Regions from separate parts of the Micromonospora taraxaci genome, predicted to be linked through region 2. Evidence: riboswitches for the same ligand, from Rfam matches in the RefSeq annotation. Region 2 holds a riboswitch; the other holds the start of a gene.

Region 1 (5,625 bases), 670 kb from region 2:
ACGCCGCCGCGATCGGGGCACGGTCACCGGCGGTGTAGTCGATCCGGTAGACGCCGGAGTTGTCGTTGTTGCCGCCGAAGCCGCTGCCCCACTCGATCAGGTACAGCGCGCCGTCCGGACCGAACTCGAAGTCCATCGGCCGGATCATGCTCATGCCGGTGAGCAGCTGGTTGATGTCCACAAGCGACTTACCGTCGGGGGTCACCTGCATGGTGTACATCTTGTTCTGGTTCCACTCGCCGAGCAGAGCCTTACCGTCGTAGTACGCCGGCCACTTCCGGTTGGAGTTGAGGTCGGCGTCGTAGCGGTAGACCGGGCCACCCATCGGGGCGCCACCGCCGCCGATCTCCGGGTAGCGCGCGTCACCGGCGTACCCGTAGTCGACGGTCGCCGGGACGACCGGCGGGAGGTTGGTCAGGCCGGTGTTGTTGGGCGAGTTGTTGACCGGTGCGGCGCAGTCGAACTTCGGGCCGCTCGGACCGGACGGGAACGTGTAGTCGTTGTACGCCTCGTTCGTGCCCGTGCAGTACGGCCAGCCGTAGTTGCCCGGGGTGACGATGTTCCACTCGACCAGACCACGCGGGCCCCGGTTCGGGTTGTCCGAGTTGGCGTCCGGTCCGTAGTCCGCCACGTACAACGTGTTGGTCTTCGGGTCGGTGCCGATCCGGAACGGGTTGCGGAAGCCCATCGCGTAGATCTCGGGACGGGTCTTCTCGGTGCCCGGCGCGAAGAGGTTGCCCGACGGAACGGTGTACGTTCCGTCGTCCTCCGGGTGGATCCGGATCACCTTGCCGCGCAGGTCGTTGGTGTTGGCGGAGGTGCGCTGCGCGTCGTAGTCCTGGCGGCCCGACCGCTCGTCGATCGGCGAGTACGAGTTCGACTCGAACGGGTTGGTGTTGTCACCGGTGGCCAGGTAGAGGTTGCCGTCGCCGTCGAAGGCCATGCTCCCGCCGGCGTGGCAGCAGGTGTTGCGCTGGGTGTCGACCCGTAGCACCTGCTTCTCGCTGGCCAGGTTGATGGTGTCGCCGGTCACCGTGAAGCGGGACAGCAGGTTGCGGGTGACCCCGTCGTTCGGGGCGTAGTAGAGGTACACCCAGTTGTTGGTGGCGAAGTCCGGGTCGAGCCGGATGCCGATCAGGCCGTCCTCGTTGCCGGTGAAGACGTCCAGGTCGACGGCGGTGACCGTGTTGCCGGTGTCCGGCTTCACGATCTGCACGCGACCGTCGCGCTCGATGTAGAAGACCCGCCCGTCGGGGGCGATGTCCAGCTCCATCGGGTTGCTGGTGTTGCTGTCCAGCGTGACCTTCTCGAAGTTCGAGGTCTTCGAGGCGCCACAGTCGGCGTTCTCGACGCCGGCCGCGGTCCGGATGCCGCCGAGCAGGTGGGAGAGGAACTGGGGCTCGGCGTACGACTCCCGGGTGTGCCCCAGGCCCGTGTACCAGGACCGGCCACCGTCGTAGTCCTGACACCAGGCGACCGGGTGGTCCGCACCCATCGCGCCGGCGCCGGGGGTGTAGCTCTTCTCGTCCAGGCTGGCCAGCACGTGTACGTCCGGCCGAGGGTTGGACTGGTAGTTGTACCACTCGTCGAACCGGGACCAGCGGTCCGGAAGACCGGCCGTGGACGGGTGGGCGTGATCCTCCACCTTGACCGTGGCCGTCTGGTTCTGCGGGTGGTTGGCGAAGTACGCACCGACCAGGTCGCCGTACCAGGCCCAGCTGTACTCGGTGTCCGACGCGGCGTGGATGCCGACGTAGCCGCCGCCGGCCTTCACGTAGCGCTCGAACGCCGCCTGCTGCTCGGCGTTGAGCACGTCACCGGTGGTGGAGAGCCAGATCACCGCCTTGTACTTCGCCAGGTTGGCGTCGTTGAATGCGGCACCGTCCTCGGAGTTGTCAACGGTGAATCCGTTGGCGGCGCCGAGTTGCTGGATGGCGGCGATGCCGGTGGGGATGGAGTCGTGCCGGAAGCCGGCGGTCTTGGAGAAGATCAAGACGGAGAAGGGATCGGCCGCTGCCTTTGGTGCCTTGGGCACCACCTGGCTGACCGGGGCGGCGGCTGGCGCCTCCCGTGGGGGAACCTGGGCGGCTGCCTGGGCAGGCGTGCCGAACAGGGTGGTCGAGGCCATGGCCAGGGAGATCAGTGTTGCGGTGATGGGTACGCGGGCACGACGAGAACGGGACACGCCGCCTCCTGTGTCGTAGTGACAGAGAGTTCGCGGGAGTCGGCTCGCCGAACGCCCTCCCTCATGGAGCCGGTGGTGACGCCGTGCCAGGGTGCCCCACCGACATTTTGTCGAATCGCTGAACAAATTAATTCGGCTGGTTCGATGTCGGGCAAGATGCAGACGGGTAACGGTTCTGCAACGGCGGGCGACATTCCGAACAGGACCGTATGAAGTGCCCCATCGATCTCGCTCGTCGCGGCCGGGCCGGACGCCGTCGACGCCGCCTTGGCAGACCGGCGGAACTGTCGTACGGTGACACGCAAGTAACCCACGGGAGCCCGGTGTACCGGGCTGAGAGGGGGGCTGACAGCCCCCGACCGTCGAACCTGATCCGGGTAATGCCGGCGCAGGGAGGAGTGTTGCCGTGCCGTCCCTGGGGCGACTGCATCTGATCACCGACACCCGACCCGGGCGTGACCCGCTCACCGTGGTCCGGGCCGCCCTCACGGCGGCCCGTGCCGAACTGGTGGTGCAGGTCCGGGTCGAGGATTCCGCCACCGACCGCGAGGCGTACGACCTGGCCCGGCGGGTGCTGGCGCTCTGCGCGTCGTACGAGGCGACCTGCCTGGTCAACGACCGGTTGCACGTGGCGCTCGCGGTCGGTGCCGCCGGCGGGCACGTCGGCGCCGACGACCTGCCGGTCGCCGCCGCCCGCCGGGTGCTCGGCCCCGCCGGAGTGCTCGGCGCCACCGCCCGCGCGCCGGGCACGGCCACCGAGGCGGTCGCGGCCGGAGCCAGCTACCTGGGCGTCGGGCCGTGCCACACCACCAGCACCAAGTCCGGCCTACCCGATCCCATCGGGCCCACCGGGGTACGCGCCGTCGTCGACGCCGTCGACGTGCCGGTCATCGCGATCGGCGGAGTGACCGCCGCACGGGTGCCGGCGCTGCGGGCAGCCGGGGCGTACGGGGTGGCGGTCGTCGGCGCCCTCTCCGCTGCCGCCGACCCGGCGCGGGCGACGGCCCAGCTCATCGAGGCACTGACGTGCTGACCGGCCGGTTCCCGTCACCGCCGTCGCGCGACCGGGTCCGGCCGGATGTGGCGGTGGTGGGGGCGGGACCGATCGGGCTGTCCATCGCCTGGCGCTGCGCCGCCCGAGGGCTGCGGGTGGTGGTGCACGATCCGGCGCCCGGTTCGGGAGCCTCCGCGGTGGCCGCCGGCATGCTCTCCCCGGTCGCCGAGGCGTACTTCGGTGAGCGGCAGTTGACCGAACTGCTCCTGGCGTCCGCCGAGCGCTGGCCGGGGTTCGCCGCCGAGTTGAACGAGGTGACCGGCGTCGACATCGGTTACCGGACCGAGGGCACCCTGATGGTCGGCCTGACCGGCGACGACCTGGCCGAGGCGCGCAGGCTGTGGGCGTACCAACAGGGGTTGGGTCTGCCGGTGACCCCGCTGCGTCCCAGCGAGCTGCGCGAACGCGAGCCGGCGCTCGCTCCGAGGGTGCGCGGCGGCGCGCTCGCGCCCACCGACCACCAGGTGGACCCACGGCTGCTGGTGCCGGCGCTGCGCGCGGCGGCGCAGCAGGCCGGCGCGGTGCTGGTGTCGCACGCGGTTCGGCGTCTGTCCGATGTGGACGCGCGGGTGACGGTGGTCGCCGCCGGCTGCGGGGCCGCGGCACTCACCGGTCTACCGGTGCGGCCGGTCAAGGGCCAGATCCTCCGGCTCCGCGCGCCCGACGGCGTCGCGCCGGGCTTCCGGCACGTGATCCGGGGGTACGCCGACGGCGAACCCGTCTACCTGGTGCCCCGTGTCGACGGGGAGGTCGTGCTCGGCGCGACTGTCGAGGAACGGGCGGACACCACCGTCACGGCCGGCGCTGTGCAGCGCCTGCTCCGCGCCGGAGTCGACCTGCTGCCGGAACTGGCCGAGTACGACCTGGTCGAGGCGGTTGCCGGGCTGCGCCCGGGTACGCCGGACAACGCGCCGATCCTCGGGCCGCTGCCCGGCCGGCCGGACGTCCTGGTCGCCACCGGGCATCACCGGCACGGCATCGTGCTCGCCCCGATCACCGCCGACCTGATCGCGGACCTGGTGCTCGACGGCGTAAGCGACCCGTTGCTCGCGCCGTTTCGGGCCGACCGGTTTCTCGGCCTGACGCCGGGTGGCAGCCCTGATCGCAGCACGGAGGGGGACCAATGGAGTTGACGGTGAACGGGGCCGGGCGCAACGTGCCCGGCGGCTCGTCGGTGGCCGACCTGGTGCGCGACATCGTGCCCGAACAGCGTGGGGTGGCGGTCGCTGTCAACGGGGAGGTCGTACCCCGTGCGGGTTGGCCGGCCACGGCGCTGCGCGACGGCGACCGGGTCGAGGTGCTCACCGCGGCGCAGGGCGGGTGAGCGGCATGTCGTTCGAGCTGGGCGGGGAGACGTTCACCTCGCGGTTGATCCTCGGGACCGGCGGCGCCGCGAACCTGCATGTCCTGGAGCAGGCGATCCGTGCGTCCGGCACCGAGCTGGTCACGCTGGCGTTGCGTCGGGTGGGTACCGCGCCCGGCTCCACCGGCGGGCTGTTGGACCTGCTGGACCGGTGCGGGGTACGACTGCTGCCGAACACCGCCGGCTGCCACACGGCGACCGAGGCGGTCAAGGTGGCCCGGCTGGCCCGGGACGCGTTCGACACCGACTGGGTCAAACTGGAGGTGATCGGCGACGAGCGGACGCTGCTGCCCGACGGGGTGGAGCTGCTCCGCGCCGCCGAGGAGCTGGTCGCCGACGGCTTCACAGTGCTGCCGTACACCAGCGACGACCCGGTGCTGGCCCGTCGCCTCGCCGACGTGGGCTGTGCGGCGGTGATGCCGGCCGGCTCACCGATCGGCTCGGGGCTCGGCATCGGCAACCCGCACCACATCCGGCTCATCCGGCAGGGCGTGGACGTGCCGGTGATCCTCGACGCGGGCATCGGCACCGCCTCCGACGCCGCCCTGGCTATGGAGTTGGGCTGCGACGGGGTGCTGCTCGCCAGCGCTGTCACCCGGGCGGCCGACCCGGTGGCGATGGCGACCGCGATGCGGTACGCGGTCGAGGCAGGACACCTGGCCGCCGGGGCCGGCCGGATCGCCCGACGTTTCCACGCGCTCGCCTCCACTCCCGACGAGGGAAGACCGGACCTGTGACCGGGCCGGACGGTGTCGTCGTGTTGACCGACCGGCTCGTCGCGCGGGACCGGCTCGACCGGGTCGTGGCGGGAGCCGTGGCCGGGGGAGTGCGCTGGGTGGTGCTGCGGGAGAAGGACCTGCCCCGCGCCGAACGCGCCGCCCTCGCCGCCGACCTCCGCGCGATCCTCGCCGACGTCGGCGGGACCCTCGTCGTGGCCGGCCCCGACCCGCTCGGCGGCGATGCGGTCCACCTGCCGGCCGCCGGCCCGTACCCACCACCGACCCACACAGTGGTCGGCCGCTC
Region 2 (5,625 bases):
CTTCACGCCGTTGAGCCGGTAGCCGGTGCCGTCCTCGGTCGGCTCGGCGGTGGTGGCCAGCCGGGCCGGGTCGGAGCCGACGTCGGGCTCGGTGAGCAGGAAGGCGGACACCTCGCCGGCGGCAAGGCGGGGCAGGAAGCTTTGCTTCTGCTCGGCGGTGCCGAACATCTTGAGCGGCTGCGGCACACCGATCGACTGGTGGGCCGAGAGCAGCGCGCCGATGGCCGGGCTGACTGAACCGGCGAGCATCAGCGCCCGGCAGTAGTGCAGGTTGCTGAGGCCGAGCCCGCCGTACTTCCGGTCGATCTTCATGCCGAACGCGCCGAGGTCGGCCAGGCCGTGGAACACCGAGTCCGGAATGGAGCCGTCGCGTTCGATGGCCGCGCCGTCCACCTCGGTGGTCAGGAAGGTGCGGAACCGGTCGAGGAAGTCCTCGGCGCGCGCCACGTCGCCCGGGTCGGACCGGGGCCACGGGTCGATCAGGTCGAGCCGGAACCGACCGAGGAACAGTTCCTTGCCGAAGCTGGGTCGGTCCCAGGTGGACTCGCGGGCGGCCTCGGCGACCTGCCGGGCTTCCTTCTCGGAGACCTGCCCGGCCTCTGCCGGCAGTGGCGCGGCGGCACCGACGGTGGTTGCGGAGTCGGGATCGTCCGGTCGGCCGTTCTGCGTCGTGGTCACGGCTGCCCCCTCGAAGTTCGATGCGGCTACCGCCACGCTACCCCCGGTTGTTACCCAGGGGTAGCGGCGCGTGTAGATCGGCGCGCTCAGCGACCGATGGTGGTGTCCGGATCGTCGTCATCATCGTCGATGTCGTCCTCACCCCAGTTGCGGCGGACGAACGGCAGGATCACCCAGAACACGAGGAACCAGAATCCGGTCAGGGCACTGAGCAGGAAGGCGATCGGCCGGTCCAGCACGAAGTCGGTGATCAGCAGCACCGCGCTGACCATGGCGATCAGCATGAAGGCGAGGCCACCGGTAGCCATGCGGTGCGCGAACCGCACCAGCTCCGGCTTGCGCCCCTGGCGGAACAACGCCCGGTGGAACGCCACCGGCGAGATGATCAGCGCGGTGGCGGCGGCCGCTGCGAGCAGCGCGACGATGTAGACGTCCCGCTGGAACTCGCTGGTCCGGGTGAACCCGTTACTGAACGGCAGGGTGAGCAGGAAGGCGAAGAGGATCTGCACGCCGGTCTGCGCGACCCGCAACTCCTGGAGCAGGTCGGCGAAGTTGCGCTGCCAGCGCTGCTTCTCGGTCTCCTTGGACACGCGCTACCTCCGGTGAGACGCTACTGCCGGCGGTCCCGGCCGCCGGCAGCAACGCCAATGCCCCACCCGGCCGAGCGCGAAACAGGTTCACGACATCTGCCGTTCATCTCGGCGACGCAAGTCGGCCGCCAGCACTGTGTCAGGACCCCCGCCGGATCCGACCCGCGTACCGGGCCTCCAGCTCGGTGTTGTGCGCGTCGCCGTCCGGGATGTTCGCCGACAGGTAGACCGGGGGCCGCTCCCCCGCCGCCAGCAACCGCGCCACCACCTCCACGGTGACCTGCTGGGCAAGCAGGGCGGCGGTGATCGAGGAGACCGCGCCGACCGCGCCACCGTCGGGAAGGGGCAGGGTCGCGTCGCCGTACGGAGCTCCGTTGTCGAGCACCACGTCGGCGAGGTCGCCCAGCTTGCGTCCGGACGGGTGCCGGGAGGTCATCCGGCCGGAGTGCTGCGCCGAGGTGATCGCCACCAGCCCGTGGCCGCGTTCCTTGACCAGGCTGGCGAACTCCACCATCGCCCCGTTGACACCGGAGTTCGAGGCGAGCACGAACACGTCGGTGGGCCGCACCGGGGCCAACTCGTAGAGGCGGTGCGCCACGCTCGGGTCCCGTTCCAGCATCGGACCGAGCCGGTCGGCGGGTTCACCGCCGAGCAGCACCAGGTCGCGCAGCGCGATCCGGTTGGTCGGCACCAGACCACCCGCCCGACCCGCGATCTCCATGGCGAGGGCCTCCGAGTGCCCCGTGCCGAACGCGTGCACCACACCGTCGGCGCGTACCGCCTCGGCGATCAGGTCCGCGGCCCGGCCCACCGCCTCCCGCTGACTGGCGGCCACCCGACCGATCGTCTCGGTCACCACGGCCAGGTAGTCCTCGGCACTCACCGTCATGCGTCCTCCGTCGTCCGATTGCGGGCCAACCAGTCAACCGTGCCCCCGCCGAGCACGTCGACAAGGGGTGCGGCCGGTCACCACCAGGTCGAGCGCCGGTGGCACGACCTGCCGCCACTCACGCCGTACCGCCGGCCCGGGCCAGGATCGCCTCGGCGAGTGGGCCCGGCGCCGCGTCCGGGATCCAGTGACTGACACCGGCCAACTGCACGAAGCGGTAGTCGCCGGTCACGTTCGCCGCGCACGCCTCGGCGGCGAGCCGGCCGATGGCGACGTCCCGGTCACTCCACACGTACGTGGTGGGCACCGCGACCGGGCCGACCGCGGCCAGGTCGGCGCGGGACATCGCCCGGTACCAGTTCAGCGCTGCGGTGAGCGCCCCCGGCTCGCGCATCGGGTCGGCGTAGCGGTCCACCCGGGTACGGTCGCCGACCCCGCTGAGCAGCTTGCGCAACGCGGTGGCGTGCCACGCCAACAGCACCTTCTCCGCTTTGTCCGGCTTACGGAACAGCGCGATGTACGACGACCGGGCCTTCTGCTGACTGTCGTTGGTCAGGGCGTGCGCCATGGCCGCCGGATGTGGCACGGACACCGCGGTCAGGGTGCGGACCCGCTCGGCGTGCCGGGCGGCGACCGCCCAGGCAATCACCGCGCCCCAGTCGTGCCCGACCAGGTGAACGGCGTCCAGGCCGAGGGCGTCGAGCACCGCCACCACGTCGGCGACCAGCTCGGGGATCCGGTAGTCGGCCACCTCCGTGGGCCGCGCGCCCGGCGAGTAACCCCGCTGGTCCAGCGCGTACGTGCGCAGCCCGGCAGCGTGCAGTGCCGGCACGACGTCGTCCCACTCACCGCTGTGCTGGGGGAAACCATGCAGCAGCAGAACCGGTACGCCGTCCGGCGGACCACCGGCGGTTACCTCGAACGTGAGACCTCGCGCGTCGATCCGCATGATCGGAAGCGTACCCATCCGGCAGTCGGCGGGTCGCTCCCGCAGGTCAGGCGGGTGCCCTGCTGGGCCCACGCCCCCGGTCGGTGTTAGCGTCAGCGAGACAACTTCATATCCGACAGGGGAGCGCACAGCGCTGAGAGTGCGGGTACGCCCGCAGACCCTCGAACCTGATCTGGGTAATGCCAGCGCAGGGAGTTCGGTCGACCTCCAGCCGCGCCGCAGTCCGGTGCCACCGGACGCGGCGTGCGTCTTCTCCTGGTTCGCACTCACGAACTGGGAGCACCACATGAAATCCACCACCGACACCCACCGTTGGCGCACCATCGACATCGTGGTCGCCTCGGTGATCGCTGTCGCCTTCGGCGTCATCTTCTGGGCGTGGGGCCTGGTCTGGAGCGCCACCGAAGGCGCGTTCGCCTTCTTCCCGCCGGCGCAGGCGCTGCTCTACGGCGTCTGGCTGATGCCGGCCGTGATCGGCGGTCTGGTCATCCGCAAGCCCGGTGCCGCGCTCTACTGCGAGACGGTCGCCGCGGTCCTCTCCGCGCTGCTGGGCAGCCAGTGGGCCGGCACGGTGATCCCGCAGGGCATCGTGCAGGGCATCGGCGCGGAGCTGGCGTTCGCCGCCTTCCGGTACCGGTCGTTCCGGCTGCCGACCGCGGTACTGGCCGGCGCGCTGACCGGTCTCAGCGCCGCGCTGTTCGACTTTTTCATCTGGAACGTCGACTACGAGCTGACCGACTACCGCATCCCGTACGCGCTGATCACCATCGTCAGCGCCACGGTGATCGCCGGCGCCGGTGGCTGGCTGCTGACCAAGGCACTGGCCAACACCGGCGTCCTGGACCGGTTCCCGGCAGGCCGGGACCGCGCCCTGGTCTGACCCCCACCAGCTGCGTTGATCAAGAGGTTTGCGTCAACGGGAGGCGGAATCCTGACGCAAACCTCTTGATCAACAACGAGAAACAGTGCGGGAGGGGGTCCGGTGGGTGCTGTCGTTCTGCGGGGGTTCGGCTGGCGGCACGCCGGGCGACGGGCCTGGGCCCTGCGGGGGGTCGACCTGCGGGTCGAGGTCGGGGAACGGGTTCTGCTGCTCGGCCCCTCGGGGGCCGGCAAGAGCACGCTGCTCAGCGCGCTGGCCGGGCTGCTCCCCGAGGACTCCGGTGAGCAGGAGGGCATCGTCGAGATCGACGGGCTCGACCCCCGCAAGGGACGCGAGCGCGTCGGCATCGTCTTCCAGGACCCGGAAACCCAACTGGTGATGGCACGCTGCGGCGACGACGTCGCCTTCGGGCTTGAGAACCGGGGAGTGCCGACCGACGAGATCTGGCCCCGGGTGGACGAGGCGCTGCACCGCGTCGGCTTCCCGTACCCCCGGGACCGCAACACGGCCGCGCTCTCCGGCGGCGAGCAGCAACGCCTCGCCCTGGCCGGCGCGCTCGCCCTCCGCCCCGGCCTGCTGCTGCTCGACGAGCCGACAGCCAACCTCGACCCGGCCGGGGCCGAGCTGATCCGGCAGGCGGTGGCCGGCGCGCTGGACTCCGACACCACACTGATCCTGGTCGAGCACCGGGTCGCCGAGGCGCTGCCGCTGGTCGACCGGGTGGTGGTCCTGGAACCCGGCGGCGGGGTCCGCGCGGACGGCACACCCGAAGCCGTCTTCGCCGCCCACGGCGCCGCCCTGGCCGCCGAGGGGGTGTGGGTGCCGGGTCACCCCATCGCGCCCCGCCCGGCCACCGCCGCGGCCGGGGAGCTGTTGCTCACCGCCGAACGGCTCGGCCTGCCACCCCGGCTGGCCTCCACCGACCTTCGGGTACGCGCCGGCGAGGCGCTCGCCGTCCGCGGACCCAACGGCGTCGGCAAGTCCACTCTGGCGTTGTTACTGGGCGGGCTGCTCCGGCCGGGCACCGGGCGGGTCACCGCGTCCGCCGAGTTGGCCGGCGCGGACCACCGGACTCCCCCGCACCGCTGGCGCGCCCCCGCCCTGGCCCGCCGGATCGGGTCGGTCTTTCAGGACCCGGAGCACCAGTTCGTCACGAGCACTGTCTTCGACGAGCTGGCTCTCGGCCCCCGTCGGACCGGTCAGCCCGAGTCAGCCGTCAAGGAGACAGTGGCCGAGCTGCTGGAACGGCTGCGGCTGGCGCGGCTCGCCGCTGCCAACCCGTACACCCTCTCGGGTGGTGAGGCGCGGCGGCTGAGCGTGGCGACCGCCCTGGCCACCGCGCCCCGCCTGTTGATCTGCGACGAACCCACCTTCGGCCAGGACCGGCGGACCTGGCGGGAGCTGGTCGACCTCTTCGCCGACCTGCGCGACGCCGGACACGGCGTGGTCGCTGTCACCCACGACGCGGACTTCGTCGCCGCGCTCGCCGACCGCAGCGTCACCCTACGAGCAACCCCGGGCGACGACCGATGATCAGCATCGAGCCGGTCGCCGCGCCCGGTGCGCCGCTGGCCCGCCGCAACCCGGTAGCGAAGGTCGCCGCCGCCCTTATCTTCTCGTTCACCCTGCTGGCCACTCT

What was found. A riboswitch is a leader RNA that binds a small molecule or an ion and turns the genes downstream of it on or off. The one in region 2 is predicted to bind thiamine pyrophosphate.
Region 1: it holds a riboswitch for thiamine pyrophosphate, as region 2 does, so the genes downstream of both, thiE (thiamine phosphate synthase) here and FHU34_RS08295 (ECF transporter S component) in region 2, are expected to answer to the same signal.

The regions. Positions count from the first base shown of each region.
Region 1 covers NZ_VIWZ01000001.1:1,070,950-1,076,574, forward strand. The annotation lists gene FHU34_RS05135 (ThuA domain-containing protein) at 1-2,185, opposite strand, end outside; TPP riboswitch at 2,488-2,597, shown strand; gene thiE (thiamine phosphate synthase) at 2,592-3,218, shown strand; gene thiO (glycine oxidase ThiO) at 3,215-4,372, shown strand; gene thiS (sulfur carrier protein ThiS) at 4,363-4,563, shown strand; gene FHU34_RS05155 (thiazole synthase) at 4,560-5,339, shown strand; gene FHU34_RS05160 (thiamine phosphate synthase) at 5,336-5,625, shown strand, end outside.
Region 2 covers NZ_VIWZ01000001.1:1,737,505-1,743,129, reverse strand. The annotation lists gene FHU34_RS08315 (acyl-CoA dehydrogenase family protein) at 1-678, opposite strand, end outside; gene FHU34_RS08310 (DUF6328 family protein) at 765-1,268, opposite strand; gene FHU34_RS08305 (sugar isomerase domain-containing protein) at 1,408-2,157, opposite strand; gene FHU34_RS08300 (alpha/beta fold hydrolase) at 2,276-3,106, opposite strand; TPP riboswitch at 3,214-3,318, shown strand; gene FHU34_RS08295 (ECF transporter S component) at 3,393-3,986, shown strand; gene FHU34_RS08290 (ABC transporter ATP-binding protein) at 4,089-5,519, shown strand; gene FHU34_RS08285 (energy-coupling factor transporter transmembrane component T family protein) at 5,516-5,625, shown strand, end outside.